3 regions of the Marinomonas sp. THO17 genome follow, and region 2 is predicted to be linked to each of the others. Evidence: predicted binding sites of a transcription regulator. Region 2 holds the regulator's gene; each other region holds the start of a gene.
What was found. Region 2 encodes sigma-54, which starts transcription at its own class of promoters, with help from an activator protein. Its sites were predicted from a motif close to TGGCACNNNNNTTGCTNT; they were not measured.
Positions count from the first base shown of each region.

Region 1: ABXS85_RS12815 (putative urea ABC transporter substrate-binding protein) is a predicted target of sigma-54. The motif match lies at 8,858-8,875, and genes of this name have one in related genera.
Region 3: glnA (glutamate--ammonia ligase) is a predicted target of sigma-54. The motif match lies at 1,809-1,826, and genes of this name have one in related genera.

Region 1 covers NZ_AP031575.1:2,691,290-2,701,927, reverse strand. The annotation lists gene ABXS85_RS12850 (alpha/beta fold hydrolase) at 1-847, opposite strand, end outside; gene fabA (bifunctional 3-hydroxydecanoyl-ACP dehydratase/trans-2-decenoyl-ACP isomerase) at 1,105-1,620, shown strand; gene fabB (beta-ketoacyl-ACP synthase I) at 1,647-2,861, shown strand; gene ABXS85_RS12835 (lysophospholipid acyltransferase family protein) at 2,963-3,721, opposite strand; gene ABXS85_RS12830 (1-acyl-sn-glycerol-3-phosphate acyltransferase) at 3,729-4,847, opposite strand; gene ABXS85_RS12825 (insulinase family protein) at 4,888-7,809, opposite strand; gene smrA (DNA endonuclease SmrA) at 7,959-8,534, opposite strand; guanidine-I (ykkC/yxkD leader) riboswitch at 8,924-9,033, shown strand; gene ABXS85_RS12815 (putative urea ABC transporter substrate-binding protein) at 9,096-10,148, shown strand; gene ABXS85_RS12810 (ABC transporter permease) at 10,217-10,638, shown strand, end outside.
Region 2 covers NZ_AP031575.1:192,626-203,263, reverse strand. The annotation lists gene lptC (LPS export ABC transporter periplasmic protein LptC) at 1-223, shown strand, start outside; gene lptA (lipopolysaccharide transport periplasmic protein LptA) at 207-713, shown strand; gene lptB (LPS export ABC transporter ATP-binding protein) at 717-1,442, shown strand; gene ABXS85_RS00875 (RNA polymerase factor sigma-54) at 1,521-3,005, shown strand; gene ptsN (PTS IIA-like nitrogen regulatory protein PtsN) at 3,021-3,470, shown strand; gene ABXS85_RS00865 (HPr family phosphocarrier protein) at 3,483-3,752, shown strand; gene mgtE (magnesium transporter) at 3,758-5,107, shown strand; gene yjgA (ribosome biogenesis factor YjgA) at 5,114-5,650, shown strand; gene ABXS85_RS00850 (carbon-nitrogen hydrolase family protein) at 5,757-6,590, opposite strand; gene ABXS85_RS00845 (YhdP family protein) at 6,590-10,408, opposite strand; gene rng (ribonuclease G) at 10,426-10,638, opposite strand, start outside.
Region 3 covers NZ_AP031575.1:3,040,314-3,050,951, reverse strand. The annotation lists gene thiI (tRNA uracil 4-sulfurtransferase ThiI) at 123-1,574, opposite strand; gene glnA (glutamate--ammonia ligase) at 1,910-3,316, shown strand; gene glnL (nitrogen regulation protein NR(II)) at 3,519-4,604, shown strand; gene ntrC (nitrogen regulation protein NR(I)) at 4,601-6,034, shown strand; gene ABXS85_RS14525 (DUF3461 family protein) at 6,181-6,561, shown strand; gene ABXS85_RS14520 (Sua5/YciO/YrdC/YwlC family protein) at 6,677-7,234, shown strand; gene ABXS85_RS14515 (ABC transporter ATP-binding protein) at 7,365-8,078, opposite strand; gene ABXS85_RS14510 (ATP-binding cassette domain-containing protein) at 8,075-8,956, opposite strand; gene livM (high-affinity branched-chain amino acid ABC transporter permease LivM) at 8,953-10,233, opposite strand; gene ABXS85_RS14500 (branched-chain amino acid ABC transporter permease LivH) at 10,233-10,638, opposite strand, start outside.

The DNA.
Region 1 (10,638 bases), 1.4 Mb from region 2:
CTTGTTGCATAAAACAATGACCGCCATCTACTTCTACCAGATGAATATTGGGGTTTAACTTGGCGCACAAACGATACGACTCTTTAAAGTAATCAAAAGTATCTTTCCCCAAAACAATATGAGTTGGTACCGATATTTTCGCAATCTTTTTCCATAGCCCTTTGGGGTAACTTGAAAATATGGCCGCTTCCATCCAGGTGGGGCAACGCAATTGATAATGGCCCTTCTCGTCTTTCAACAAAGAAGAATCAATATAGTCTTCTAGACACTCAGTCTCCCAACCTTTAAAAGTACCACGCTCATAAAAACTCTTATGAACCTGAGCATAACTTTCCCATTGCGTTCTCCGACGACTGGCTTGTTTTGCCAATGGAATATGACGCTTTAAACCTGCAAGTTTTACCCCTCTCATCATCCAAATCAAACGCGGTGGAAATAAAGCAGGATCCAGAAGAACCATACGATTAAAGGGAGAGCGATCACTATGATGGTTCATAAGTATTGTCATACAACCACCAAAACTGTGCCCCATACCAATCAACTCACTTCCAGGCGTCTCCTTTATGCACTGCGATAAAGATGACAAAAAACGTTCAGCAGTTGCATTCCAACCAACAAAGCCTTTGCCTGATGACGACGCACCATGTCCTGCCGCATCTTGTAAAATAAGATTATAACCTTCAAGTTGCGACAAAAATTTACTGTAGGTTTGAACAGCAAAACCATTACCATGAAGAAAATGAATACTCGGCCTATCCATACCTTGATAATGGGAATACCCCTGCAAATGACCTTCTGGCAAAGAATACCGCCAACTTGATAAAACTAACCTTGTCGTTTGATCCATATTCAGCACGCTAAACGCTTACAAAAAAGTAAATACTAACAGAAAAGCCAAATTGAAATGAGGTTAAAGTCGTATTGCATTCACAAACACATTTACTGCTGTATGTTTTTCATTCTATTGACGGTTTTTTTTCTTCACAAACATTCATATTGCGTAATCAAACCGATATAATCAGCTAGATTTTATACTGCAAACTGGACCACATAACCTACCGAACTATTTTTTAGTTTGCGGCTGGATGTGGATATAGGACTATAATGACTACAGCTTCATCTTTTGAAAAAGACGAACTATTAAAATGTGGCCACGGTGAAATGTTTGGCGCAGGTAATGCCCAGCTTCCTGTTGGTAACATGCTAATGATGGATCGCATCACTCATATCTCAGCTGAGGGCGGTGAACATGGCAAAGGCGAAATCATTGCCGAGTTAGACATCCACCCAGATCTTTGGTTTTTCGAATGTCACTTCCCTGGAGACCCCGTCATGCCAGGCTGCCTAGGCTTAGATGCTATGTGGCAGTTGGTAGGTTTCTTCCTTGGATGGAAAGGCAACAAAGGTCGTGGACGCGCGCTTGGCTCAGGTGAAGTAAAATTCACTGGTCAAATCTTACCGACTGCTAAAAAAGTGACCTTCCACATCAACTTAAAACGCGTTATTGAACGTAAGTTGGTAATGGGAATCGCTGACGGCAGCGTGAAAGTAGATGGCCGTGAAATTTACACAGCAAAGGATTTGCGTGTTGGTCTATTTACTTCAACAGAAGACTTCTAGAAGATTAAGATAAAAGAGGCACATTTATGCGTCGTGTAGTAGTAACAGGCTTGGGCATTGTCAGTTGCCTTGGCAATGATAAAGACAGCGTTTTAAACTCGTTGCGCGAGGGCCAATCTGGTATTCGCTTCGCTGAGGATTATAAAGAAAATGGCTTTCGCAGTCATGTTTGTGGACGCATCGATCTTGATGCAGACACCATTGACCGTAAAGTTCGCCGCTTTATGGGTGACGCTGCAACTTACGCTTACGTTTCAATGCAACAAGCCATCACAGATGCAGGCTTAACCGAAGAACAAGTTTCTAACATTCGTACCGGCCTTGTCGCAGGCTCAGGTGGTGCATCAGCGCGAAACCTAGTAGAAGCGGCTGATACATTACGTGAAAAAGGCGTTAAGCGTGTAGGCCCTTACCGTGTTACGCAAACTATGGGCAGTACTGTATCAGCTTGTTTGGCAACGCCTTTCAAAATCAAAGGTGTTAATTACTCCATTACTTCTGCCTGCTCAACCAGTGCACACTGTATTGGTAACGCAATGGAATTAATCCAACTAGGCAAACAAGATATCGTATTTGCTGGTGGTGGCGAAGAAGAAAGCTGGACACAAACTTGTATGTTTGATGCCATGGGCGCACTGTCTTCTAAGTACAATGAAACTCCAGAAAAAGCCTCTCGTGCTTACGACGCAAACCGTGATGGTTTCGTAATTGCAGGCGGCGGCGGTATGTTAGTGATCGAAGAACTTGAACATGCCAAAGCTCGCGGTGCAAAAATCTACGCAGAATTAGTTGGTTACGGTGCAACTTCTGACGGCTACGACATGGTAGCGCCATCCGGTGAAGGTGCTGTACGTTGTATGCAGATGGCGATGAGTACTGTGGACGAAAAAATCGACTACATTAATACTCATGGTACAAGTACTCCAGCGGGTGATATGAAAGAGCTGCAAGCTGTTAACGAAACCTTTGGCAGTGACATCCCACTCGTTAGCTCAACCAAATCTTTGTCTGGCCACTCTTTAGGTGCAGCCGGCGTTCATGAAGCCATTTACTGTCTTCTAATGATGGAAAATGACTTCATTACGGCTTCTGCTAACGTAGAAGAACTTGACCCCGCTGCTGGCAATATCCCGGTGGTGACGACTCGCAAGGACAATGCGAATCTAAACACTATCATGTCAAACAGCTTCGGCTTCGGTGGTACAAACGCCAGTTTGGTATTCAAAAAATACCAAGGCTAAGAAGGCCAAGCAATTAATAAAAAAGCCGCTTATGCGGCTTTTTTATTAATTATTCACTGTGACAACTCTCAACCTAAACAAAACATCAATCTTCACTAAAATTAATCGTCAAAGGTAATAGCATTACCTTTGGGTAAATTTGCCATCTCTGCACGCATCCAACCATCCATTTCATCATGCAACTCTGAAGTTTTCTTTCCGTCAGATTCAATGATAGGACCAACAACAACTCGAATAGTGCCTGGAAATTTACGCCATTTCTTACCGGGCCAAGTGTAACCCGCGTTGTGCACAATCGGCAAAATTGGTGCTTTAGCGGAAGTCGCTAACATAGCTGCTCCTTTATTAAAGGCTTGTGCTTTATTCGGTGCTATGCGCGTTCCCTCTGGAAAAATCAGCACCGAACGGCCATCTTCGATACGTTCTTTGCCCTGACTAATAATCTGTTTCAAAGCATTAGTGCGTTGTGAACGATCAATCGCGATAGGTTGTACCATACGCAGCCCCCAACCAAAGAAAGGCACAGATAACAATTCTTTCTTGAGTACTGTTGATACCGGAGCCATTAGCACCTGCAACAAATAAGTTTCCCATTCACTTTGGTGGTTTGCCACCAATACAAAAGTTCGCTGTCTATCAATGTTTTCCAAACCAACAAATTCTACTCTTACCCCGCAAAGCACGCGGAACATGAATAACAATCCTTTGTTATGAAGATTTAAAACAGGCTGTCGAAATGCCTCTGGCAATAATAGTGTCGCTAAAGGTGCTAATGCACCAAACAGCACGGTCGACAACATGTAATAAACAAAGAAGATACCAGATCCTAACCAAGATCTTAGTGACTGCCCAAAGCCCATGACAAACTTACTCCTCGTTGTCTTTCACTATATATTTCAACTGTTGTTTCAGAGGGTTGGCATACATAGACAGAACCTTGTCACGTAAGTGCTCTGGACAATTTTTTAGATAGTTCGCGAAGGCATTATCCGAACACTCTTTCCCTTGCAGCATGGCAAAGGCTGATTCATTTGTGGACTGAATGGCATAATTGCTAATGATCTGACGATCCACTTCCTCAACGAACTCTTCAGGCGTTTCAAATCCATCGTTAATGACTTCACCAAAAGTCACTACCACTTTACCTTTCTGACCAACAATACCATTTTTGATACTATCTATGTCCTCAAATTCGGCTTTCTCATAGCTACCCGTTGAGGACTTTTGATGCAACTCATTGGCTTTATCAAAGGCACAAGGGTCATATTCATAGGAAATCGATACCGGTACTATTTTTAAGTTTGCCATGGCCTCAGCAAAAGTTTTTTTCTCTTTTTTCTGACTCATGTAAAACATTTTAATAATGGCAGGATCAGTCTGGTCTAAACCGTCTTTAGCACGACCTTCTTTTTGAGCAATCCAAATATTGGCATGATCTTTCGTCAAAGACTCCGTGATATAGGAAGATAACTGACCAAATGCGGCCATCATTTCACGAATACCGTTAGCAGACCGTTTAACAATGAAACTCTTATTCAAACGCATCAAATCCGACACAAAAGGACGACGCAATAAGTTATCACCAATTGCAATACGTACCGTATCCAATCCTGCCAAATACAGACCGTAATTAACAAAAGCGGGATCCATTGCGATGTCTCTGTGGTTTGACAAAAACAAGTAACCCTCGCCCTTTTTTAGTTTTTCAATCCCACGGTATTCTACATTACTGGTGGTGGTTTTAATCATGCGCTCCATGTAATCGGCAACGCGCATTTGAAACTCATGAACATTGGAAATCTTTGCCACCTGACGCTGCAGCGCCAGCTTAACAACTAAAGCTAATGGGCCATTCATCCATTTGGGCCAATTAGCAAAGCGAAAACCAATAATTGTGTTGATAAAATCTGGTGTTGCCACCAGATTCTGTAGCACCTCCGCAACTTCAGCGTCGTTGTAGGGGCGGATATCGTGAAACTGATCCATTTACTTTTCCGTTAGTAAAAACTAATTTACTTTATAATGATTATAGAGATTGAATATCAAAGCCTAAGGTTTCAAGCTCTTCTCGTTTCGAAGCAGAAGAAACAACAGCAAGGTTTTCATTCTCTTGAGTTAAATACGTCTTTGCCACCTGTTGCAATTGCTCAATAGTGACGGCTAAGACTTTCGCTCGAAACGCTTCTCGATAAGCCAGACTTCGTCCGTGCAATTGCACATAGAAATCGCTTTGCGCTTCACCAGCAGGTGATCCAGGTTTATCCATAGAACCAATCACACCTAAGATGGCTTCTTCTAATGCTTCTTCACTATGCTGATTGTTTAACAACCATTCAATAGAAGCATCAAAATCTGCCAAAGTCTCTGTTAATCTTGGGTCGCGATAAGAGTAAAAGCGGAAACTGCCAGTGCCACCATCAAAAGTCGCACCACCGCCATATGCGCCGCCTTGCTCACGAATAGCGCGATGCAAGAAACCGTTGCGCAAGAAGCCACCTAACACAGTTAACGCCGCTACATCTGGGTGTTCACCGAAAGCGGTTTTATAGGCTTTACTGCAGAAATTCACTTGTGTGGATGTCAACCAAGCTAACTTAACTTGTCCCTCTTTCACCGCCAAGGAAAAAGATTGCGATATATCGCCAGCAGACAAATCGGCAAACACCTGCTTTACACACGTCGTAATACTGCCTTCGTGCTGCGCTTCCGCAACCAACAACAACTGTTTCTTAGCCGCCAACAACTTGCCATGCAACCGTTTGAATACCGCTAATACCGCCTCTACGGCAGCGGCATCTTTCTGCATTGCATCATCCAAAGCAATCGCGGCACGAATACCAGTCATACCACCCCAAGCTTCTTGTTGTGCGGCCAAACCAGAAATAGCACTGGACGCCGCTGCCATAGCCAAAGAATGACCTTGCCCTGTAATGGATTGTTCACGACGAGCACGACGCTGAGCCACCAGCTCTTGCAGACGCTCCGTTTCATCAAAACGAACGTGCAACATGGTATCGCGTAACAATTCACTCATCGCCTGAACATTCGGCACCAAAGCTTTAGACGAAAGTACAAAATAACCTTTCACCGCTTGACGATCTGCAAGGCTCGCACGAATGGAATTCGAAGCGCCCAAACCACCACACACTTGCGCCTGCTTTTCTTGCATCGCCAGATAATCTTTATCGCCTACCCCTAACTCTGTCATTACCGACGAGAACAAAGGCAAATAGCTGGTTTCTTCTTCATCTAATTCAGGCAGTTCAATCACCAACTGTAGATACACCAAGCCATTGGTACCCTGCGGATAAAAGGTAATAGGCAAGTTACCCTCTAACTGCTCGTATTCATATTCGGGTAAGCGAGCAGGAACATCTTCAAGACCCACTTTCGGCAAAATGCTCATGTCATCTACTTGTCCTTGACGTTTTTTCAAGGCTTCGCTGCATTCGATGATTTGCTGTTTTTGCTCATTGCTTAAAGAGGCTTTGATACGACTCAAGCGATCTTTTTCTGCTTGATTGCGACGTGCTTCCAAAGCATCGTCTGGACTTAACGTTAAGGTAACTCGGTGAGCATTCGACAAGAGCAAATGCTTAATAAGATTCGGGATGTAATCCGGCGCTTGAACTTTTTTTCGCATATCTGCGATCACAGGGTCCAGATCCAATTGCGCAATCACATCGCCAGAATGCACTGCGGTAGACAAACCCGCTAAAATCAATTGCAAACCATATGGGTAGCTACCACCGCCAATTTCACGCTGGCTTAACTCCAGTTGGTGCAACATAGCGTCAACCATCGCTTGTGGTACGCCTTGTTCTGAGACCTCTTGTAATGTCTTCAAAATTAAGGCTTCTACTCGCTCTGCATCGACACGCTTCACCCCTTCAAGACCACACATGAAACTCATTTCTTTATTCGTATCTTCCAAACCACACAGAGGCGATGGCGCTCTACCAAGTTCTGAGTTTTCCAAAGCACGACGTAATGGTGAAGCACTATTATCAAGTAACACGCTAGATAGGAGTTGCGCTTCAAATTGCTGATTCAAGTCGGTACTTTCACCCAACAACCAACCGACAACAACATGGCTCGCGTCTTCTTTCACTTCATCAGCAGCATAGCCTTCTTCGACCCGCACAGGCGAAAAGTAACGCTTTGCATTTGGCACACTAACTTGTGCTTCAAGGCGCTCAAAGCGACTCAACACTTTGCTTTCAAATGCTTCTTGCAAAGTCTCAGCTGGGATATCACCAAAGGTCATGAATACTGCATTGGAAGGATGATAATGTGTACGGTAAAAAGCCAATAAGTCTTCATAAGACAAATCGGGGATATCAGTAGGCTCACCGCCAGAGTTAAAGTGATAGGTGTTATTCGGGAACAAGTACTTTGTTAGGGTCTGCCACAATACAGAAGTGGTTGAGCTCATGGCGCCTTTCATTTCATTGAACACCACACCCTTGAAGGTCAAATCGGATTCAGGGTTAGTCGGCTCATCAAATTCCAAACGATGACCTTCTTGCGAAAAATCCAATTCGTCCAGACGCGAGAAAAACACCGCATCCAAATACACATCTAATAGATTGTGGAAATCTTTCTTATTTTTACTGGCGAAAGGATAAGCGGTCCAATCAGAGGAGGTAAAAGCATTCATGAAAGTATTCAAAGAACGACGAATCATCATGAAAAAGGGATCACGCACCGGGAATCGTTCAGAACCACATAAAACAGTATGTTCCAAAATATGTGCAACACCGCAAGAATCGGTTGGTACAGTTTTTAACCCCACCAAAAAGACATTCTCATCGTTTTCCGATGCGATATGAAAGTGCTTTGCGCCAGTAACTAAATGCTCGAACTCCTGAACACTGGCGTTCAGAGCGTCAATAAACTCACTGCGAATAAAACGAAACGCAGCATGATGCGCGATGCGATCTGTCATTCTCTACCTCGATAGAATTAGAATACGATGACTCATAAAACCATTACCAAAACGTCACAAAAAGACGTTTTTAAAGTCGCGGAATTATATCAAAAACCTGCATTTACTCCACCAAATAAGCTGTCAGCATTCTGGATAGATTACTGATCTTAGCGTTTTTGATGCCTTTCCCAATTTTCCAAGCGCGCTTTATCACTCTTTTTAAACAACACATATACAGCACCCAAGCCACCGTGATGACGCTGAGCACTATGGAAAGCCATTACTTCATCCATGTCACGCAACCATTTGTTGATATAACTTTTTAACGTGGCTTGATTGTCAGGTGTTCGCTCACCCTTACCATGAACTATGATGCCTACTCGCACATCGTGGTGAACACAATCTTTGGCAAACTGAAATACATCTCGACGCGCCTCCTCTACCGTACGACGGTGTAAGTCCAAACGCGACTCCACACCATATTTACCCTGACGCAGACGTTTAAACACCCCATCTTGCACACCAGAACGCTTATATTCCAACATGTCATTAGGATCAACTCGTTCAACATAATCTTTCGACAAATGATTTTTGTCTTCTTGCTTGGCTTCTAATGCTGCTTTTTGACGAGCAACAAAATCGGCCTCGCCCTGCTTTTTCCCCAAATACACTTCGGTTTTTTGCAACGGACGAATGCCTTTCACTTCCTCAGCAAATAAAGAGAAATCTTCATCCTCAGCCATAAACGACTTACCTCAAAAACGTACCATAGTGTCTTATCTGACAGCCAAATAGGCAAAAGGCTCCCTTGGGAGCCAGTACAATTTGTTTGCGCTTGCTTTAACCGCTGCGCTCACCACAGCGTTACTAACTGCTCATTGCAAGTAATAAGACACGTTTTTTTATGAGAATCATTATAACAGCATAAACAAACGACAACTAATTTTGCTTTGTCATCAGTTAAGCTTTGCACTATAAGATCGCCTAATCACCCGAAATGCACCAAAAACACCCTAAAAAATGAAAAACTTCTTCTAATAAAGCAGAAACAATAGACTTTTGCACTTGGCACAATAAATGCTTTATTTATTTGTGTTCGTACCCTTGGAAAGTCGAACATGACAATTTAACTAAAATAGAGAGCTAGGGTTCCGATATCAATTGATTTTTTGATATGACTGGTCCGAGAGCTTTCGACCTTGATGTTTCAAGGTTACACGGCGGGATAAAAGCCCGGGAGACCACATGGCGATTTTGCCAAGGGTACTCCATGTGTAACTAACAAACTGAAAAGGTGACTCCCTATGAAATTCTCAAAGAATAAAGTACCCGCTCTACTGTTTGCTTTACTCGCTTCCTCCCAAACCTTAGCTAAAGAAGATTTCAAAGTCTGCTGGTCCATTTATGCGGGCTGGATGCCTTGGGCTTACGCGGAGCAATCTGGCATCATTGACAAATGGGCAGACAAATACGACATCAATATTGATGTGGTACAAATCAACGATTACGTTGAATCCATGAACCAGTATACAGCGGGTCAATTTGATGCTTGTACCATGGCTCAAATGGACGCCCTAACCATTCCTGCCGTTGGTGGAGTTGATAGCACAGTGTTAATCGCGGGAGACTTCTCAGATGGTAATGACGCAATCATACTTTATGGTAAAGACAAGCTAGCAGACATCAAAGGCCAAGAAGTCAACTTAGTGGAATACAGTGTCTCGCACTACTTGTTGGCGCGCGGTTTAGAAACCGTCGGCATGAGCGAAAAAGATGTTAAAGTGGTTAATACCTCCGATGCGGACTTAGTTTCTGTATTCGGCACTGGTGATGTTTCTGCTACAGTGACTTGGAACCCTCTGGCTAGCGAAATTCTATCCATGCCAAACACTTATGACGTGTTCAATTCGTCACAAATCCCAGGTGAAATCATTGACGGTTTGATCGTCAATACAGAAACACTAAAAGCCAATCCAGCCTTAGGTAAAGCACTAACAGGCGCTTGGTTTGAAATTATGTCTGCTATGTCAGGCAACAGCGACAGCGCGAAAGAAGTGCGCACCATCATGGCCGAAGCCGCTGAAACGGATTTAGCAGGTTACGATGCTCAGTTGGCTAAAACCCATATGTATTACACCCCAGAAGCAGCATTGGATTTGGTCAACAGCCCTAAATTGGTCGACACCATGAAACATGTCGCGGAATTCTCGTTTGAACACGGCCTTTTAGGTGAAGGCGCTCCTAGCGCAGATATTGTTGGTATCGAAATGCCTGCTGGCACCTATGGTGATACTAATAACATCAAACTGCGTTTCGACAATACCTATATGCAAATGGCTGCCGACGGAAAACTATAGTCTGTTATCAACGCGCTTTGTCATCAGACGAAGCGCGTTATTTTGGGCCATTGCTGAAAGGCATTATTATGAAAAAGTTCGTTAATTACTCTCCATCTCCCGTCAGTCGAGTGCTATTAGGCTTGTTGCCTTTTGTCCTTTTACTGATTGTTTATATGATGGGCTCCGAAGCTCGTTTGGCAATCAATCCTAGCGACAAGCTTTTACCATCATTTGGACAAATGGGCGAAGCCATTTATCGTTTAGCTTTTGAACCGAGTCGTCGCACTGGCGACTATGTTTTTTGGCAAGACACCCTAAGCAGCTTAATTCGTTTATTTTCAGGCGTTGCCATCGCCGCCCTGTTTGGTTTATGCGTTGGACTGCTCACTGGCGCACTGCCCGCTATTAATGCCATGTTCGCGCCGCTTTTGACGGTCATTTCTTTGATTCCACCATTAGCTGTGTTGCCCATTTTGTTCATCATTATTGGCTTAGGCGAAGCGTCAAA
Region 2 (10,638 bases):
TAATGCAGAAGCGGTAAAAAAATATAAGCAATCAGAAGATGTGATTTTGCATGCAGACACTATTCATTATTTAGACCAAGATAAATCATTAACCAGCCAAGGAGATGCAATTCTTATCTCTTCTCAAGGCAAAACTTCTGCAGGCAAAATTATTACTTATATCAATTCTGAAGAAGTCGTTATGACAGGATCAGTACGAGGAAATTATGAAACAACTCACTAAATTATCTGGTTTAATTACTCTGATAACATTAAGTCAATACAGCCTTGCTCTACCTAACGACATTGAAAAACCACTAGAGATTCAAGCAGACGAAGCTTCCTTTGACCAAAATACAGGGCAAGCAATTTACAAAGGGAACGTCATTGTTAAACAAGGTTCGATTGAAATTCAAGCCCAGTATTTAAAAGTAATGAGCAACCCTGAAACTCGACAATTCAGTAGTTTAGAGGCTTCCGGCACTCCAGCTAAATTCAGCCAGCAAATAGACTGGAGTGGTAATATCGTTATCAGCAAAGGCAATGAAATTCATTACTCCACAGATGAAGGTAAACTTGAAATCATTGGTGAGGGCTACCTAAGTCGAATGCAAAACTCCATCTCTGCAGACTATATTTTATACATGATCAATGACGGCACATTCAGCGCTGAGAAAAAAGATTCCGGTCGTGTATCTATGACCTTACAACCACAAACAAGCAAGGCAAACTAATTCATGGCTCGACTGGAAGCAAAACACCTAGCTAAAAGTTACAAAAAACGCCCTGTTGTGAAGGATGTCTCCGTTGCTGTTGAATCGGGTCAAGCCGTTGGCTTGCTAGGCCCAAATGGCGCGGGTAAAACGACATGTTTTTATATGATAGTCGGTATGGTTGCCAATGATGCTGGGGGAATTTTTATCGACGACCAGGACATTACTCAAGATGCCATGCATGTACGAGCCCAAAAAGGGGTGGGATATTTGCCGCAAGAGGCCTCTATTTTCAGAAAAATGTCCGTTGAAGACAATATTTCAGCCATTTTAGAAACCCGTAAAGAACTGTCTAAAACTGAGCAGAAAGAACGTCTAGAATCATTGCTGGAAGAATTCAACATCACTCATATTCGTAAAAATTTAGGCATGGCCCTTTCTGGTGGCGAACGGCGTAGAGTTGAAATTGCACGTGCTTTGGCAATGAATCCTAAATTCATATTATTAGACGAACCTTTCGCAGGGGTTGATCCAATTTCTGTAGGCGATATAAAGCTGATTATTAAACATTTACAAGACAACGGCATTGGCGTTTTAATTACCGACCACAATGTAAGGGAAACGCTGGATATTTGTGACAAAGCTTACATTGTAGGCAATGGTTACATCATAGCTTCTGGTGATGCCAGTGAAGTAATTAACAACGAACAAGTAAAAAAAGTCTATTTAGGCGACGACTTCCGCCTGTAACCCCTTATCATTGTTGTAGAAAGGGAGTAGTATGCATAACTCGTTCCAATTATTTATTAAATCAGACAGAGTTGCTCCATGAAGCAGTCTTTACAGCTAAAGCTCGGTCAACAATTAACCATGACCCCGCAGTTGCAACAAGCCATTCGCTTGCTGCAACTTTCGACATTGGATTTAAAACAAGAAATTCATGAATTCCTTGAATCCAATCCTTTGCTGGAATTAGATGACGACGACTTAACCGCCATCGACTTACCAGCCAGCATTGAATCTAAAGTCGAAAACGATACAAGCAAAGAAAAGGCAAACAGTGAGTCAGCCGAAGAAGCCCGATTAGAATCAGAATGGACGGAAAGTATCCCAGAAGAGTTGTCAATTGATAGCAACTGGGATGATACCTATCAAAGCTCAGCCGCAGTAAGCGATGTGACTAGCTTCGATAATGAAATGGACTTTGAGAGTCGTAATGCTCCAGCAGAGAGTATTCAAGACCATTTAATTTGGCAGCTCAATCTTACTCACATGTCAGACCGTGACTTGGAGATTGCTTACGCGATTGTTGATTGCGTTCAGCCTGACGGTTATCTGAGCATGCCATTAGAAGACATTCTAGAATCTCTCACAGGTGATCTAGAAGACCTTGAACTGGATGAAATCCAAGCTGTTCAGCACAGATTACAACGCTTTGATCCGGTCGGCGTATGCTCTATTGATTTACGGGATTGTCTGCTAGTGCAATTAGAAGCTTTCCAAGACCACCCTTTATTCAGAAGCACACAAAACTTGATCAGCCATTATTTAAATCTGCTAGGCAGTCGAGATTTTGTGCAGTTAAGCCGTAAAACCAAGCTTAAAGACGAAGCGCTTAAAGAAGTTATTCACCTTATCCAACAACTCAATCCGCGCCCAGGTTCCGCCATTGATGAAGACGACACGGATTATGTCATACCAGATGTGTCAGTTAAAAAGCGTAACGGCATTTGGCAAGTCGAATTGAATAATGACGCTTTACCGCCGATCAAGATTAACGAAACCTATTCTGCGATGGCCAACACGGCCTCTACAGCAGAAGATGTAAGCTACATCAAAAATTCCTTACAAGAAGCTAAATGGTTTATGAAGAGTTTACAAAGTCGTAATGAAACTCTGCTAAAAGTAGCCAGCTGTATTGTGAGTCGCCAGATTGATTTCTTCGAACTTGGCGAAGAAGCCATGAAACCTATGGTATTACATGATGTTGCCGAAGAAGTAGGCATGCATGAATCAACTATTTCTCGTGTCACTACACAAAAATACATGCATACACCAAAAGGCATTTTTGAATTGAAATACTTCTTTTCAAGCCATGTTAATACTGCGTCAGGCGGTGAATGTTCTTCTACCGCCATACGCGCTATGATTAAAAAATTGGTTGCTGATGAACCTGCTAAGAAACCACTTAGTGATAATAAATTAGCAACCATCTTGGCGGACCAAGGCATTCAAGTAGCAAGACGCACCGTTGCCAAATATCGTGAGGCGATGAATATACCGCCTTCCAATGAACGAAAAAGATTGATTTAACAGGTATTAAGTATCATGCCATTAAATTCACTATTAAAAGCCGATCTGGTGCTTGCTAAACAAGACATTGTTAGTAAAAAACGGGTTCTTGAAAGTTTGGCGGAGATCACTTCTAACCGCCTACACTGTGATAATGAAGCTGTCTATGACGCCTTGTTGGCACGTGAAAAATTAGGTAGCACCGGCATAGGCAATGGCATTGCCATCCCGCATTGCCGTCTAGAATCTGCCAATCGTACGGCCGTTGTTGTTATGTCACTACAAAGCCCCATTGACTTTGACTCTGTCGACAAACAGAGTGTTGACTTGATCTTCGCCTTAATTGTGCCACCTCACGAATGCGATCAACACTTATCGACTCTAGCGCAAATTGCTGAATTGGCGCAGTCACCTGACGCACTAGCAGAACTTCGTAACGCAAAAACCAATGAAGAGTTATACACTAGCTTTGAATCTTTAATATAAGGATGAGACAGCATGCAGGAAGAATCCATTACTATTATCAACAAGCTTGGCCTGCATGCCCGCGCAGCAGGCAAGCTGGTTGAAACCACATCACGTTTCTCATGTGACATCACCATTGAGAAGGACGGTCGTAATGTTGACGGCAAAAGCATCATGGCAATGATGATGTTGGCGGCAGGCAAAGGTACTGAAATCACTGTTAAAACCAATGGAGAAGATGAGGAAGAAGCGATTAAAGCCGTCTTGGCTTTGATTAATGATCGTTTTGGTGAAGACGAGTAGTTTCCATGTCTGAAAAAACGTTAAGCCATCTGCAGACCGTTAGTGAGTCCCTTGAGTCTGGGGCAACTATGCAGACGCGATACCTGCTTAACGGCGCCCTACCTGCACAAGATGTAGCCCGTTTACTCGAATCTTCCCCCCCAAAAGAGCGTAAATTACTTTGGGAGTTAATTGACTCTAAAAACGAGGGGGAAGTACTTCAATATCTAAGTGAAGACATAGGTGTCCAGTTCCTAAAAGAAATGGATACTGAGCGCTTGGTTGCAGTATCAGAACATTTTGAAAGTGATGACCTTGCCGACTTATTACAACACTTACCTGAAACGGTCGTAAAAGAAGTTCTTGCGTCTATGACGGCGCAAGACAGAACCCGTGTCGAAACCCTACTGAGCTACTCTGAGGATTCAGCGGGTGGCTTGATGAACACGGACACCATCACCATTCGTCCGAACATCACTGTGGATATCGTATTCCGCTATTTACGTCGTCACAATACCTTACCAGATATGACGGATAACCTGTTGGTCGTTAGCCGTTCAGATCGCTTATTGGGTACACTAACGTTAACCAAACTCTTAGTGAGTGATCCTGACGACACAGTACGCGACATCATGGAAACGGATTACACTTCCATCACCGCTGATACACCTGCCAGCGATGTCGCTCAACTATTTGAAAATATGGACCTAGTGTCTGCTCCAGTTATCGATGGAGAAAGCCAAAAACTGCTCGGCCGCATCACTATTGATGACGTGGTAGACGTTATCCGTGACGAAGCTGAGCACTCCATGCTAAGTATGGCTGGTTTGGATGATGATGAAGATACCTTCTCCCCTATTCTAAAAACCACCAAACGTCGCGCTATTTGGTTAGGTATTAATCTGATTACCGCCTTTATCGCCTCATATGTCATTGGTTTATTTCAACACACCCTAGACCAAGTGGTGGCATTAGCCATTTTAATGCCCATTGTCGCCAGCATGGGAGGCATCGCAGGCTCACAAGTACTGACCTTGGTTATTCGAGGGATAGCGCTTAACCAAATAGGATCAACCAATGCTCGCTGGCTACTCAATCGTGAATTAATTGTCGGTATGCTGAACGGTATCCTTTGGGCTAGTGTTATCGCCGCTCTTACGGCCGTTTGGTTTGACAATATTATGATTGCCTATATCATTGCAGGCGCAACCATCATTAACTTACTTTTTGCCGCTACCACTGGAACCTTATTGCCCATTTTATTAAAAAAAATTGGCATAGACCCAGCCTTAGCAGGCAGTGTTATTTTAACAACCGTGACCGATGTGGTGGGCTTTTTATCCTTCCTAGGCTTGGCCACTATTTTTCTTGTATAGGTTCTCATGACAGATTTTGATCAATTCGAAGACGAAGACGACACCCCTAAGAGCAAAACTCAGATCAAGCGTGAAATGGAAGCCTTACAAGAGATAGGCAAAAAACTCTTGCAACTGAGCAAAAGCCAGCAAAAGAAAGTACCTATGTCTGACACACTACGTGACGCCTTAAATGAAGCCGACCGTATTAAGCAACATGAAGCCACCCGTCGTCATTTGCAATACATAGGCAAAGTGATGCGTAGCGAAGATCACCAAGCCATCGAACAAAGATTGGCTCTGTTTGATACCACATCTGCCGCTTATAACAAGCTTTTCCATCAATTAGAGCTTAAACGCGATGCATTAATTGGTGAAAACAGTAAAGAAGAATTGGCTAACTACTTGGATGAACATCCCGAAGTTGAAGATATTCAAACTTTGCGCAACCTAATTCGTCAATCTCAGAAAGAAGTTTCCCAACAAGGCAAAACCACCAATCGTAAAAAGCTGTTTCGCTTCTTACGTGAAACAGAAGAAAAACGTTTAGGCTTAGCTGAATAATCTTATTCGTTTTACACTGTTATTTTCATAACAAATACACGAAAACAAAAATAAGCCCGTTTATCATCCCTTAACAAACGGGCTTATTACTATCTATTAATCCTAACTAACTAAATCGACGATGCTCAAGGCAGGGCATCTTTTCACGGTATTTAGCAATGTCTAATTTGTTAATTTGATGTACAAAATAGCCAGGCTCTTCCGACAAGCCAAGCAATTTTTCACCAAATGGTGAATACAAAGTGCTGTGACCATAGGTCTGACGTTTATCATTATGCCAACCACACTGATTCACCCCAAGGACGTAGCATTGATTCTCGATGGCCCGGGCTGCTAATAGTGTATTCCAATGCGCCTTCCCCGTAACATAAGTAAAAGCTGCCGGAACCAACAAAAGCTCAGCGCCCATTTTAGTTAACAGACGATACAGTTCAGGAAAACGTAGATCATAACAAATGCTTAATCCCACTTTAAAACCATCAATCTCGACGACTTTTGCTTGTAAATCCCCTGGTTCAATTACTTCGGACTCAAGATAAGAACCCGCTTTATCGTCTACAGTAACGTCGAACAAATGTATTTTGTCGTATCGCGAAATCACCTCACCTTGTGGGTTAATGACCCATAAAGCTTGACGCACACGATGGTTATCAACAGGCTCGCCCGCACCCGTTTCTATCGCAGGATGAGAACCAATCACCAGGTAAATATCCAAACTCTTCGCCAATTGCAGAACCTCTTCAAACAATTGATCCTGCACTTCTGATTCCGCCAGATCACGCATGGCTTTACCGTCAAATAAAAATACATTCTCTGGCAACACAACTAAACGGGCGCCATCTTTGGCGGCTTTAGTAACCAAACGCTTTACATCCAGCAAGTTTTCATGCCATTCATAACCACTGGTCAACTGAATAGCGGCAACAGCTAATGTCTGCATTAATCCTTCCTATCTTTTGGCGTGTAACGAACAGGCGTCATCACAGGATTACTGAATGGCCCTTCTACCTTGTATTTCACACTCGTCACTTTGGAGATTTGATCTCCAATCAGTTTGTCTGTGATAAAAAGCAAACCAGCCAATTGAGGCGTTCCCCAAATGAGACCAGCCAAAGGTAAGGTACCTGAGATTGGAAAAGTGGCCGTCAAGGTTTCATCCAAGGTTTCATCAACTATATTGGCCTTTCCTGACAGATAAAGTTCTGCCGTTGGTGAAATAATTGAAACAGGAGATTGAGTGTGTAAAATTCCTTTTTCGAGTTTCATTTCGCCTTTAAATTCATCGTATGTTAAGCCTGGCTCATAGATATCAGAAAAATCTAAGGTTAAACGACGACTCAGTGCCCCCATGTTGAAAATGCCTAACACTTTTAAGAAAGGTGGCAACTCATCCAGTGTACTAAAGTTTCCATCTTGGGCATTAAACTTAATGCGCCCAGACAATGTCTCTCGATCAAAATGAAATGGATGACCTTGCCAACTCAAAGCAACGTTAATATCAAAACTATTTGATGACACAAACGCATCGTCAGAAAATTTCTTCGTCAATTCGGCCAGATCTTTGCCCTGCGCATTTATATTAAAAGCAACGTTAGAAGTCTCTCCCGTATCTTGCCAAAACAAGCTAGACGAAAACTGACCTGTTTTCAAACTTGTGGTAATTGGCTCTACCGTCAAAGTATTGCCTTGCTGAGTAATATCAAGCTGCCAATCCCCATAAGGGCTTTCATTAATATATAATTCATCTACAGCTAACGTCATACTGGGTATATCTTGGACTGCAAATGGCGGTTTATCTGCTGCTTGATTACCTTGCTTCGCGTCATCACCTTCTGCTAACTGCCAAGTTAAAAAGCCGATATGCAAATCCGGCTTATCATTTATACTTTTCAATATAAAATTGACTTCATCTGCGTTTACCATGAAGGCTTTTTGTTGAGAGGCATCGTAACTGACTTTCAAATTATGCCATCGGTTGTCAGCATTCACCTCTAGCTGATCCACAATTAACTCAATTTTAGACAACCAACTAGGCGGTTCGTTTTTCGATACACTAGGGTCAGTTAATTTTTGCTGATGCAATGCAGCCAAATCGTCTTGCCATACTGGAATGGACAAAGCATCCAACTCACCTTTAATCACCAAACCTTTAGGAATGGTGTCAGAAAATACTAAGGCTTTATTAGGACTCAACAATATTTCACCACCAATAAATTGCCCTTGCTGTAATAAATATCGACCTTGCGATAAATTCGCATACTGAGTATCAATCAGTAAATCCTGATCATGCTGTCTCACCTTGACGACTAAGTTCTTAGTGCTCTCAGCCGTTTTACCAACAGGGTCAGGAAGATCCAAACCACTACCCTTCAAATCACTAGACAGCGTCAAATCGACTTGACCTTGCTGGGATTGATTTACTGTTAGTTGCGCTTGGTATTGAGACAGTCCTGAAAGTTTATCTGCTAGAGAACTAGGTAATCCTTGCCATAGCGCCACTTGCTTCGGTGCAAAGCTACCCTGTAACTCACCTAATACAGAAAAAACTTCATTCTCTCTACTTGAAGATAAAGTAAGATGGGATTGCCCACCCAGTAATTCCATATCAAAGACTGAACCAGCCAAACCACTATCTGAGCTGTAAGACAATTGCCCCTCTTTAACAGTTAAAGGCAAATTAATCTCACCAACATAAAGAGAATTCTCGTTAAAATTAAATTCTAAATTTAATTTTGGCTCTCGTTGAGTATCGAACGGCACAGCAACGTCAAATCGACCATTGACCCCTCCCTCTATCTGCCAATTGGAAAAGGGCTGCAATACAGATTTCGACAAAGGGGTTTGAGACAACATATCCATTATGTCTTTAGCATCACCCTCTACACTGTCTTCAATTTTCAACCATTCCGCTTTACCCTGCTCAAACGACACCTGAATACTGGCATCTGCAATTTCCATCTCGTCCAATTGAGCCGTTAACACTTGGGCATTCGCCGAATTCTTAGTCAATTCGAAACGGCCATTTAATTGCTTCGCTGTGGGCCATTTGGGATCAAAAGTGATTGCTAGATCACTGGCGGCCAACTGTAATCGCACATGAGAATCATATTGTTCAGCAAGATTGGTGTGCAGCACCAAATCCATTTCATCAAGCTGCCCTTGATTCTCAAAAGATTGCTTCAGCCATTGCTGTAATTCATCGCCCAATACGTTATTAGGCACATAAGTCAATCTATCACCAATCGCTATATTATTAGCGTGCAGGTCTAAAGCAAACCAATCAGCTTGATCTTGGCGAACTTCTAATCGGAAACCACCTTGAACCTCAGCGCCATTGCGGCTCAAATGCAAATCTCGGCCTGCCACCAGATAAATATCTTGCTGTTTTTGCCAGTACACATAACCAGAAACATCTTGAGTTTGCCAAGCATCATCATATAAGGCATCAAATGCCAATTGAGTTTGATTGCCAATAAAGTCAATATAGCCACTGGTGTCTGAAAGGCTGAACACAGCATTGATGTGATTGGCTTGTGGAATGCCATTGTGACCTTGTACCGAGGAATCCACCAAGTTGGTAATTAATTGAAAGCGCGGTTCTTGATCTTCAAGATAAAATTCAACACTGCCATTGATGGCAGTACCAGCCGGAGATAAACCTGACAACATCTTTGCTGCCCGTGTATCTTCGGGAATAAATTGAGCAGCAAGATCATTAGTAATAGACAAATCTAAGCGATCAAAGGCAATGCGCGTTCTTTGCGATAACTCAGACCAATTTACTTTTAGATCCGTTTTCATCTGTCTATTTTGACCGTCGTCAAGCAACAAATCATCTATTTCTAATTTGATACTGGGACTGTCTTGTTTGACTTCCAGCTTGGCTGCAGCGGACAAATGATAATTCTCGCCATCAGCAAAACCTAGTTGCAGCTGTGTATCAGCCAATTGCACTTCAAATTGTTTGCCAACCAAAGCGTTTAACCACACTTTACCGGATAGCTTAGCAGTAGATAACTTTCCTAAGCCATTAGGTCTCATGGATGACAAGGGCAAATCAAACTCAGGGACATTTATCGCCGCTTCAATACGATACAGTCCTAAAAAACCCAGAGGCTCTTCTATTCTTGCATCAAGTGTAAAAGCTTGTTTCTCATCATCGACAAAAAAAGATGACGTCAGTAAAGATTCAAACTTTTTTTGAAACAAAAAGGTTTCAGGAAAGGTCAGTTTATGATCGCCATAATACTGACTGGAGATGTACAAATTTGCATCCAATATAGAGAAATTCTTTTGCTCCGATAAATAGCCCAGCACCCGTTCAAGGCCTATATCATCATTGGCTTGCTGCTTTACCTGTGCACCTAGTAAGCGCCATTGGTGATCGGTTTCTTGCAAAGCTATCGTAGGACGCAAAAAACGAATATAAGTAAATTGGGGTTGAAAGCTTAATAGTGAACGAATGGTATCAAGGCGAACTCGTATTTCTTCCACAGCAATTGCCGACTCTCCATTTGACTGCAATTGAAAGCCTGTTATAGACAATACAGGATCAACACCTTCTAAAGCGCCATCAACTTCTTGCAAGCTTACCGGATAGCCTGTAATTTGCGAAAGGTTACGCTCTATCTGTGGACGATACGTATCAAGGTAAGGCATAACATAACCAATACCCAAAACAATCGCCGCTAATAATATCGAAAAAAGTACAAGCCCCCAAAAACACAACAAGGTAAGCTTGCGTAAAATCCAACCCATTTTAAACAACCATTCGATTAACGAAGCACAACGTCATATTGATCTTGCGTATAAACTGAGTCAACCTGAAAGCGAATGGTTTTACCAATAAAAGCCTCTAATTCCGCCACTGCTGCACTTTCTTCATCTAAAAAGCGCTCAACAACGGGCGTCGAAGCCAATACAGTATAGGTCTGTGAATTGTAGGCACGATCCGCCCTAAGAATTTCGCGAAATACCTCATAACATAC
Region 3 (10,638 bases), 1.1 Mb from region 2:
ACAAGATTAACGGCATAGCAAATCACCTCACCCTGCAAAAGAATCATTAAGTTCATGCCAACAAAAAAGCCAACTCAAAAGAGTTGGCTTTTTGCCTCATACAGACTTTGCCTAAAATAAGGTTAAGGCAAGTAAATTCCTACATTGCTGTAGCCTTTACCTAACAAATAAGAGGCATGGATTCGGCTCATCACACCTTTACCACAATACAACAAATGCGTGGTTTCGGCTGGCATGTCGGCCCAACCCGATTCTAAAGCAAAGAAAGGAATGGCTTTGACAGGACGACCACTTACTTTAAGGGGTTTTCGTTCGGCCTCATCAGGGTGACGAATGTCGATGATGACTTCATCACCAACCGGCATACGCACGACTGGCACTTCACCTTGATATTGCTTCTCTACATCGTCCATCACATTTTGGATCGATATCACCTTAGCGTCTTCAATGGCCTTTTCTAACACGGCGAAGTCAAATTTGGCTTCTTCACGCTCAATACGATGCATTTTGGCACGCGTGGTCGGCTTCACAGAAATCACACCACAAAATTCTGGCATGCTAGCGGCGAATGGTGCCGTGCCTATTTCAATGGCTTTATCTATGATTTCTTGTTTATTGGTGGTCATCAATGGTCGAATGACCAACTCGTCTGTCACCTGATCAATCACTTTTAAATTAACCAGGGTTTGACTGGACACCTGTGCGATACTCTCCCCGGTTACTAATGCTTTTGCGCCAACGCCTTCCATTATTTGAGAAGCGGCTCTTAACATCATACGTTTTAGAATAACACCCATTTCAGAGTTATCGACTTTGGTCAGTATTTCACCCACCACAGCTTCAAATGGAATGGTGATGAATTTCACATTCAATGCTGAGCCGTATTTTTCCCAAATAAAGTTGGATACTTGCTTAACACCAATTTCATGAGCATCGCCACCTAAGTTAAAGAAACAAAAATGTGTCTTTAAACCACGACTCATGGTCAAATACGAACTCACGGTTGAATCATAACCACCTGAAATTAAAGACAATACAGAATCTTGAGAGCCTAAAGGATAGCCTCCTAGACCTTCAACACGTTGCTCTATCAACCAGACTCGATCGTCACGAATATCGATGGGCACTAACACGTCAGGCTTCTTCAAACGCACTGCTTGAGCACCACTTTTGGCTTTCAAGCAACCGCCAATATAACGCTCCGCCTCTACAGATGAAAACTCATGCTGACCAACGCGCTTAACACGCACAGCAAAAATAGCGTCTTTTAATACATCGCCATAGGACTCTAAGGCTTGATCAACAATGGCATCAAGAGTGGTAAGCGGAAACTCACGTACGTACTGAAAATGTGCAATACCAGCCACACGGGAAAGCACATAGGTAAAGTCTTCTCGTAGTTCATCTTTTTCGGATAAAACTTCAATGAAATCCCAGTTACCTGCCACTACAACATCTGTGTCATGTTTCTTTAACACCAGCTTGAGATTATGACGAAGTTGTTTAATAAAAGCTTTTCGAACAGGACGGCTTTTGATGGTGATTTCGGGGAAGAACTTAACAATAAATTTCATAAAAAATGTGCGTTTCGTATTAGCTGGTTAAAAAGAGAGCGCATTATAAAGAAAAGCATCCAGATACGAAAATTTAATATTTGCACCAAAAAGAAACATAGAAAGGAATATTGAAACTAATTGGTGCATTTTGTCATTTTTGTGTGTTTTTATGGGTCACACTTCTGTGCACAATTTTTATACAGTTTGTTTATCCCTATGTTTTTTATGATTTTTTTTGATCGCACAAACTTCTGGCACAAGTTGTGCTTTATATTGGGGAAATTGTGCTTTGCTTTGAAGCACTATCAAACGAAAAGCTATGAAAGCTTTAAAACTACGACTGGAGAAAAACTATGTCAAACAAGACCCTTGCCTTGATTGCCGAGCATGACGCGAAGTGGGTTGACCTTCGTTTTACTGACTTTAAAGGTAAAGAGCAACACGTATCTATTCCAGCATCTTCTGTAGATGAAGAGTTTTTTGAAAATGGTCAGATGTTTGATGGTTCTTCCATCGCTGGCTGGAAAGGCATTAACGAATCAGACATGATCATGATGCCACAAGATGATACCGCTTTGATTGATCCTTTCACTGAAGAGCCAACTGTTATCATCCGTTGTAACATCATCGAGCCTTCTACAATGCAAGGTTATGATCGTGATCCTCGTTCTGTTGCCCTACGTGCAGAAGAATATCTAAAATCGACTGGTTTGGGTGACACAGCTTTCTTCGGTCCTGAGCCAGAATTCTTCGTATTTGACGATGTTCGCTGGAAAGCAGACATGTCAGGTTGTTCAGTTGAAATCAATGCAGAAGAAGCTGCTTGGTCTTCTGGCAAAAAAATTGAAGGTGGCAACATGGGTCACCGTCCTCGTGTTAAAGGCGGTTACTTCCCAGTACCTCCAGTTGATTCTCATCATGACCTTCGCTCTGCAATGTGTGGCGCAATGGAAACTATGGGGCTTGAAGTGGAAGTTCACCACCACGAAGTAGCCACTTCTGGTCAAAATGAAATCGGTGTTAAGTTCAACACACTTGTTAAGAAAGCTGACGAAGTACAAGTATTGAAGTACTGTGTACATAATGTTGCTCACGCTTTCGGCAAAACAGCGACCTTCATGCCTAAACCAATCGTAGGTGATAACGGTTCTGGTATGCACGTTCACCAATCTTTCTGGAAAGACGGTGTAAACCAATTCTCTGGCGATCAGTACGCTGGTCTATCTGAGACAGCTTTATTCTACATTGGTGGTATCATCAAGCACGCTAAAGCAATCAATGCTTTTGCTAACGCTTCTACCAACTCTTACAAGCGTCTTGTTCCAGGTTTCGAAGCACCTGTAATGCTAGCTTACTCTGCTCGTAACCGTTCTGCTTCTATCCGTATTCCATACGTAGCAAGCCCGAAAGCAAAACGTATCGAAGCACGTTTCCCTGATCCAACTGCGAACCCATACCTAGCTTTCGCTGCTATGTTGATGGCTGGCCTTGACGGTATCAAAAACAAAATTCACCCTGGTGACGCTGCAGACAAAGACCTTTACGATCTTCCTGCTGAAGAAGCTGCTGCCATCCCAACCGTTGCTGGTAGCCTAGAAGAAGCGCTTCAGTGTCTATCTGATGACCGCGCATTCCTAACAGAAGGCGGTGTATTCTCTGATGAGATGATCGACGCTTACATCGATCTTAAGTCTGAAGAAGTTGAGCGTGTGAACATGACCACTCACCCAGTAGAGTTCGATCTTTACTACAGTGTTTAAGTCATACTAAACATCAAAAAAGCCCCGACACAGTTCGGGGCTTTTTTTTGCACTAAAAAAAACAACACTTTTTTCATGCGCTATAATAGTGCAAAACACTTTTCATAAAAAAATGAGACTCTTGAAAAACAAGCGCTTTTAATTTGCCCAATGTTGGTTCGTTTTTTGCAGTTAATTAAACGTCAGAAGAGAGGCGAATGCAGTGTACAACCTACTTATAGATCACTTATCAACTGCCGTTGTTGAGCTTAACAATACATTAGAAATCGAATATCTAAATCCAGCGGCGGAAATGCTTTTGGCAGTCAGTCGCCGTCGAATTTATGGCAATGATTTAAGTGCCGCATTCCGCGAAGGTGAAGAAAGCATTGAAGCACTTCATTCTGCCATTGAGTCCGGCCATCCTTTTACCAAACGTGAAGCTGAAATTGAGTGCAGCAATGGCAAAAAGCTCTTCTGTGACTATACAGTGACTCCGGTGATGGGCTCTTCAAACTTTACCGAAAGCCTGATTATTGAACTCTACCCAAGAGATCGAATGAAGCGTATTTCAAAAGAAGATGAGATCATTGCCAACCACGAAAGCAGCAAGGAGTTAGTGCGTGGTTTGGCTCATGAAATTAAAAACCCATTAGGTGGCATTCGTGGTGCAGCTCAGCTAATTAGTCGTGCCTTTAGCGATGAAGCTTTAAAAGATTATACTCAAGTCATCATTGAAGAATCGGATCGCCTGCGAGACTTAGTCGATCGATTACTTGGTCCACGTCAATTGCCCAAAAATAAAGCACTGAATATTCACAAAGTCATTGAACGGGTTCGACAATTGATTTCCGTCGAAACCGACAATCAAATTCATCTCATTCGCGACTATGATCCAAGTATCCCCGATCTTATCGGTGATGAATCACAGCTTATTCAGGCCTTACTTAATATTACCCGAAATGCCATGCAAGCACTGATGGCAGATGAAAACAATCAAGACAAAACCATTCACATTGTTACACGTACACTTCGTCAATTTACCATTGGTTCAAAGCGTCACCGCTTAGTATGTAAAATCAGTATAGTGGATAATGGCCCAGGCATTCCCGAGCACATTTTAAACACCCTATTTTATCCTATGGTCAGCGGCCGTGCCGATGGCACTGGACTTGGCCTTTCTATTGCACAATCTGTTATTAACCAACATCAAGGCATAGTGGAATGTAACAGTGAGCCAAAACACACAGAATTCAATATTTTGATTCCCATTGAGACGACAGTCCTAGAACAGGAGAAAGCGTTATGACAACTGAAGAAACCGTATGGATTGTCGACGATGACCGTTCCATTCGCTGGGTTCTAGAAAAAACCCTGGAACAAGAAGGCATTCAGTGCCGCTTGTTTGATTCCGCTGAAAACCTAGTACACATGATAGATAAAGAGCAGCCCAACGCCATTATCAGTGATATCCGAATGCCAGGTATGGACGGTTTAAAATTATTAGAAAAATTGCAAAACGACTACCCTTATTTGCCTGTCATCATTATGACCGCCCATTCCGACTTAGAAAGTGCGGTGGCATCATATCAAGGTGGTGCCTTTGAATATTTGCCCAAACCTTTTGACGTTGAGGAAGCGGTAAGCTTAGTAAAACGCGCCATGCTGCACCATAAAAATGCCATGCCCAGTACCGACGACATGGAACAAGAAGTGGAGCAGCAAGTCGATAAAGAAATCATCGGTGAAGCCCCTGCGATGCAGGAAGTTTTTCGCGCTATTGGCCGCCTTGCCAACTCGAACATTACCGTGCTTATTAATGGTGAATCTGGAACGGGTAAAGAACTGGTCGCGCAGGCATTGCATACTCACAGTCCGCGGGCCGCAAATCCTTTCATTGCCCTTAATATGGCAGCGATTCCCCACGACTTAATCGAGTCTGAGTTATTCGGTCATGAAAAAGGCGCCTTTACTGGTGCCAATACGCAACGCCGTGGTCGTTTTGAACAAGCCAATGGTGGTACGCTTTTTCTAGACGAGATAGGTGATATGCCTGCGGAGACACAAACTCGTCTATTACGTGTATTAGCCGATGGTGAATTTTATCGTGTTGGTGGTCACACGCCTGTAAAAGTCGACGTACGCATCATAGCGGCAACCCACCAAGATTTGGAAAGTCTGGTGCAAAAAGGTTCGTTCCGTGAGGATTTATTTCACCGTTTAAACGTCATTCGTATCCACTTACCCAAGCTGTCTGAACGTCGCGAAGACATTCCAAAACTAGCACGTCATTTCTTAAATCGTGCTGCAGAAGAATTGTCTGTAGAGCCCAAACAACTTACTAAAGAAACAGAAAACTACCTAACTCAGCTAGATTGGCCAGGTAACGTACGTCAATTAGAAAATACTTGCCGCTGGCTAATTGTCATGGCCTCTGGCCGTGAAGTATTGGTAGAGGATCTGCCGCCTGAGCTATTAACCGCAGTGCCAAATGAACAACCTTTCTCATCTTGGGAAGAAGCGTTAAAAAACTGGGTAGACAGCACCCTGGCAACGGGACAAAAAGGCATTCTCGATCAAGCCGTGCCCAAGTTTGAACGCATTATGATTGAAACTGCTTTGGCGCATACTGGCGGTCGCCGTCGCGATGCTTCTTTACTACTGGGTTGGGGACGCAACACCCTGACACGCAAAATAAAAGAGCTCAACATCGATCACGCAGAACAAGACGAAGAATAAAGGATCAATCCTGTCGCAAAAAACTGCCGGTTACATCAAGGTAACTGGCATCTTCTGTTTATCTGTGCATTTTTGACTTGCTTTTCCTGCGTCAATCCCCTACTAATTACGGATGAGATTCGAACACTAATAAAGGGAACACACTTATGTATCCAACTCTTCAGTCAATGGGCGTTACCAGCTTTCAAGACATTGAGAAATTCACTCTACGATATGAATCTGGCCATGACGTACTGAAAATTTATTACCGTCGCGAAAAAGGATCTTTACTACCAAAGAGTAAGAAATTCAAGTTCGGTCGCTCTACTAAAACGGTATTGGCTGATGGCGGACAACAAACCTATCGCCAAGTGCAAGAACCTTCACTGATTGTATTAAGAGCCATGGAAGAACTAGAGCAAATCGTCGGCAAACAACATCAAAGCAAAGCCACCAAAGAAGATCTGATCAAAGAACTTGAGCACTTAGAAAAAGTCGTTAACAGCAAGATCAGCGAAATCAAAGAAAAAATCGACGCTATGCCATAATTTCTCTGCCGTTGGCTGACACACCTGTGTCAGCCAACACTGGTTCCTTGCCATTTTTCTCGCTACAATTGCCGGCCTATTTTTTGTTCAACCCTACATGGTATTTTGGCCTGCTATGAAATTCATTAGCTCCACAAATGAACTTGCCATTATTTTGCACAATGGTGGTGTTATTGCCTACCCTACAGAAGCAGTGTGGGGATTAGGTTGCGACCCATTCAATGAAATGGCGGTAAAACGAATTTTGACACTCAAATCTCGTCCTGAAGCCAAAGGACTTATCTTAATTACCGGTCAAGCGGATCATTTACAAACATGGGCAGATACATTACCCACAGAAGCTGCCCAACGTTTACTCAATAAAACCAAGCGTCCTACTTCTTGGGTAGTACCGGATACCGACATCACACCAAGTTGGGTACGAGGACAACATGCCAGCGTGGCTATTCGTCTTAGCCAACATCCGCCGGTTAAAGCATTATGTCAGGCATTTGGTGACGCCATTGTTTCCACTTCTGCGAACCCTGCAGGCCTTGATCCTGCCCTAAGCGCAGAGCAAGTTATAAACTACTTTGGTGATCAGCTTGACGCCATTTATAACGCACCATTAGGTGAAGCTGCTCAACCTTCTCAAGTGAAAGACATACTAACAGGCGAATTGTTTCGCGCTTGATAATAAAGCTATATATTGATATTTCTGTTGAAAACTCAAAAACTTATGCACAAAGATAAAAAAACGGCGAGTTGTGAATAACAAGTCGCCGTTGCGTTTTTATTTAAAACCCTAATATAAGATAAGCAGTTTAATGACCACCTAGGTAAGCATCACGAACTTCTGGGTTCACTAGTAACTCATCGCCAGTACCCGTCATACGAATCTCACCATTGACCATCACATAACCTCGATCAGCAAGCTTCAATGCGTGGTTTGCATTTTGCTCTACTAGGAAAATGGTCATACCAGTGCTGGCCACATCTTTTAGAATCTCAAAGATCTGCTTAACAATAATAGGTGCCAGACCCAAACTTGGCTCATCCAGCAGCAAAAGCTTAGGGCGACTCATTAAAGCGCGGGCAATGGCAAGCATTTGTTGCTCACCACCTGACATAGTAGAAGCTCGCTGGTTGCGACGTTCCTCTAGTCGAGGAAAGAGATCAAACATCTTACGCATGTCTTCTTCTGCGTGCTCCATTCCAATTGGAATGGTGCCCATTAACAGGTTCTCTTCTACTGTCATACCAGGAAAGATACGACGGCCTTCTGGCGATTGTGCCAAACCATGGGACGCTACATAGTGAGCCGATTTCTTAGAAATGTCTTCACCACGATAAATAATCTCACCCGATGATATTCTAGGCTGACCAAAGATCGACATCAGCAAGGTCGATTTACCCGCCCCATTTGCGCCAATCAGAGTCACTATTTCCCCTTCATTCACCGACAAAGAGACTTTTTTTAGAGCTTGAATGGGACCGTAATGAACATCAACCTCTTTAAATTCCATTAAGCTGCTCATAACGTCACCTCTTCACCTTCTTCCGCTCCCAAGTAAGCCGCAATCACTTTTGGATTCGACTTAATGTCATCAGGACCGCCTTTTGCAATTACTTCACCGTGGTCTAATACCACAATGTAGTCAGAGATGTTCATGACCATGCCCATATCGTGCTCAATGAGCAATACGGTTGTATTGTGCTCATCACGCAAGACTCGAATCATCTTGGTCAAGGCTTCCGTTTCAGAAGGGTTTAGGCCGGCCGCAGGCTCATCCAAACAAACAATCTCTGGATTAGTACACATCGCCCGAGCAATTTCCAAACGTCGCTGCTGGCCGTATGACAACTCGCCTGCCAAACGGTTAGCAAAGTCTTTTAGATCCACCACACCAAGCCAATAAAAAGCGCGCTCCAAAGCTTCTTCTTCAGACTCTTTAAATGCTTTAGTGTTAAAAATACCAGCGATCAAACTGCGATTAACACGCATATGCTGTGCAACCAATAGGTTCTCAACCACTGACATTTCTTTAAACAAGCGGATGTTCTGGAAGGTACGCGATAAACCTGCACGATTCACCAAGTGCGAACCACCAAACATCTTATATTTAAGACGTTTTACAAACGCAATAGGGTTAATAAAGTCAGATCCCTGGAAGGGTTCACCCAAGACTTGAATCACACTGGTTGTCTTGCCACCAGCGTTCAACATTATGCTGCCACCAGTCGCTTTATAGAAGCCGGTTAAGCAGTTAAATACTGTGGTTTTACCTGCGCCATTTGGACCAATCAATGCCGAAACCGAGCCACGTTTAATTTCAAAGTCAATGTCATTTAGGGCCTTAATACCACCAAAATGCATGACCAAATTGTCTACTTTTAAGATACTGTCTTGGCTCATTTCACATTCCCCTCACGCTGCTCTACACCAGTACGAGTCATACGTACAAGACCACGAGGTTTCCAAATCATCATTAATACCATTAGCATACCGAAAGCCAATACTCGGTAGTCCGCAAACTCTCGTAACAGCTCGGGTGCAACAGTCAAAACAAAGGCTGCAATCACCACACCTAAAGTCGAGCCCATACCTCCCAATACCACAATTGCCAGTATCAATGCCGACTCAAAGAAAGTGAAGGAAGAAGGGTTAACAAAGCCCTGATAAGTCGCAAAAAATACGCCGGCTAAACCACCAGTAGATGCCCCTATCATGAAGGCTGACAGTTTTACCAATACATGGTTTAACCCCAATGAGCGACACGCAATTTCGTCTTCACGTAAAGCTTCCCATGCACGACCAATTGGCATTTTGGTTAAACGTTTTTTCACATACAGAACGCCTAGCACAACGAGCAGCAAGACCAAATAAATGAAAATGTATTTATAAGCTGAGCTGTAAGGAATGCCGAAAAATTCATGGAATGGCACATGACCTTCACTAGCACGACGCTTAAATTCCATACCAAAGAAAGAAGGCAATGGTGCGTTCATACCATTAGGCCCTTGAGTGACTTCCGTCCAGTTGGTTAATACTAAACGTATGATCTCACCAAAGCCTAAGGTGACAATCGCCAAATAATCACCATGCATACGCAATACTGGGAAACCCAAGATAGCACCAAATATTGCGGCAATGATGGCAGCAATGGGCAACATAGACCAAAAGCCTAAGCCCAAATACTCATAACCTAAGGCCAAGCCATAAGCACCAATGGCGTAAAAGCCAACAAAACCCAAATCCAATAGGCCAGCAAGACCAACCACTATGTTAAGGCCCAGCCCCAACAAGACATAAATAAGTCCCAGAATCACCACGGTCAAAATGTATTTTGACGCAACAAATGGCACTAATAGAGCAATCACTATAGTGAGAGGAATAATCCAACGCAGCTTAGACTTATGATCCGCAGCTAAAACGTGAACACCATCATCTTTCGAGCTGTGCTTATAGAGGAAGGCCGCTCCTTTAGGCGTCTGAAAAAACACAGATGCCACAAAACGCCCTGCCATTACCACGGCAATAATGCCGATCAGGCGTTGCGGTTCAGCATTAAAATCATATCCATCTAACACAATACCAACGATTGGGCCGAACACAATGAGTGCCAACAGACCAGCAATCACGGCATCAATGATGCTTTTTTTATAATCAATGTTCGTCATTGTTTGGCTCATCACACTTTCTCCACTTCAGGTTTGCCCAACAGACCACTTGGGCGGAAGATCAGAATGATCACCAACAAAGAGAAAGAGAACACATCTTTATAATCTGAGCTAATTAAGCCTGCGAATAAAGCTTCCGACAGACCTAAAATAATACCCCCTAACATGGCTCCTGGAAGTGAACCAATACCACCTAATACTGCAGCAGTGAAGGCTTTAATACCAATAATAAAACCAACATAAAAATCGAAACCACCGTAATCAAGCGTCACTAAAACGCCCGCTAGTGCAGCCATGGTGGCACCGATAACAAATACCGTTGAAATAATTTTGTCGGTATCAATACCCAATATCGACGCCATTTTCGGATCTTGTTGTGTCGCACGACACATGCGCCCCAACTTAGTTTTTTGAATG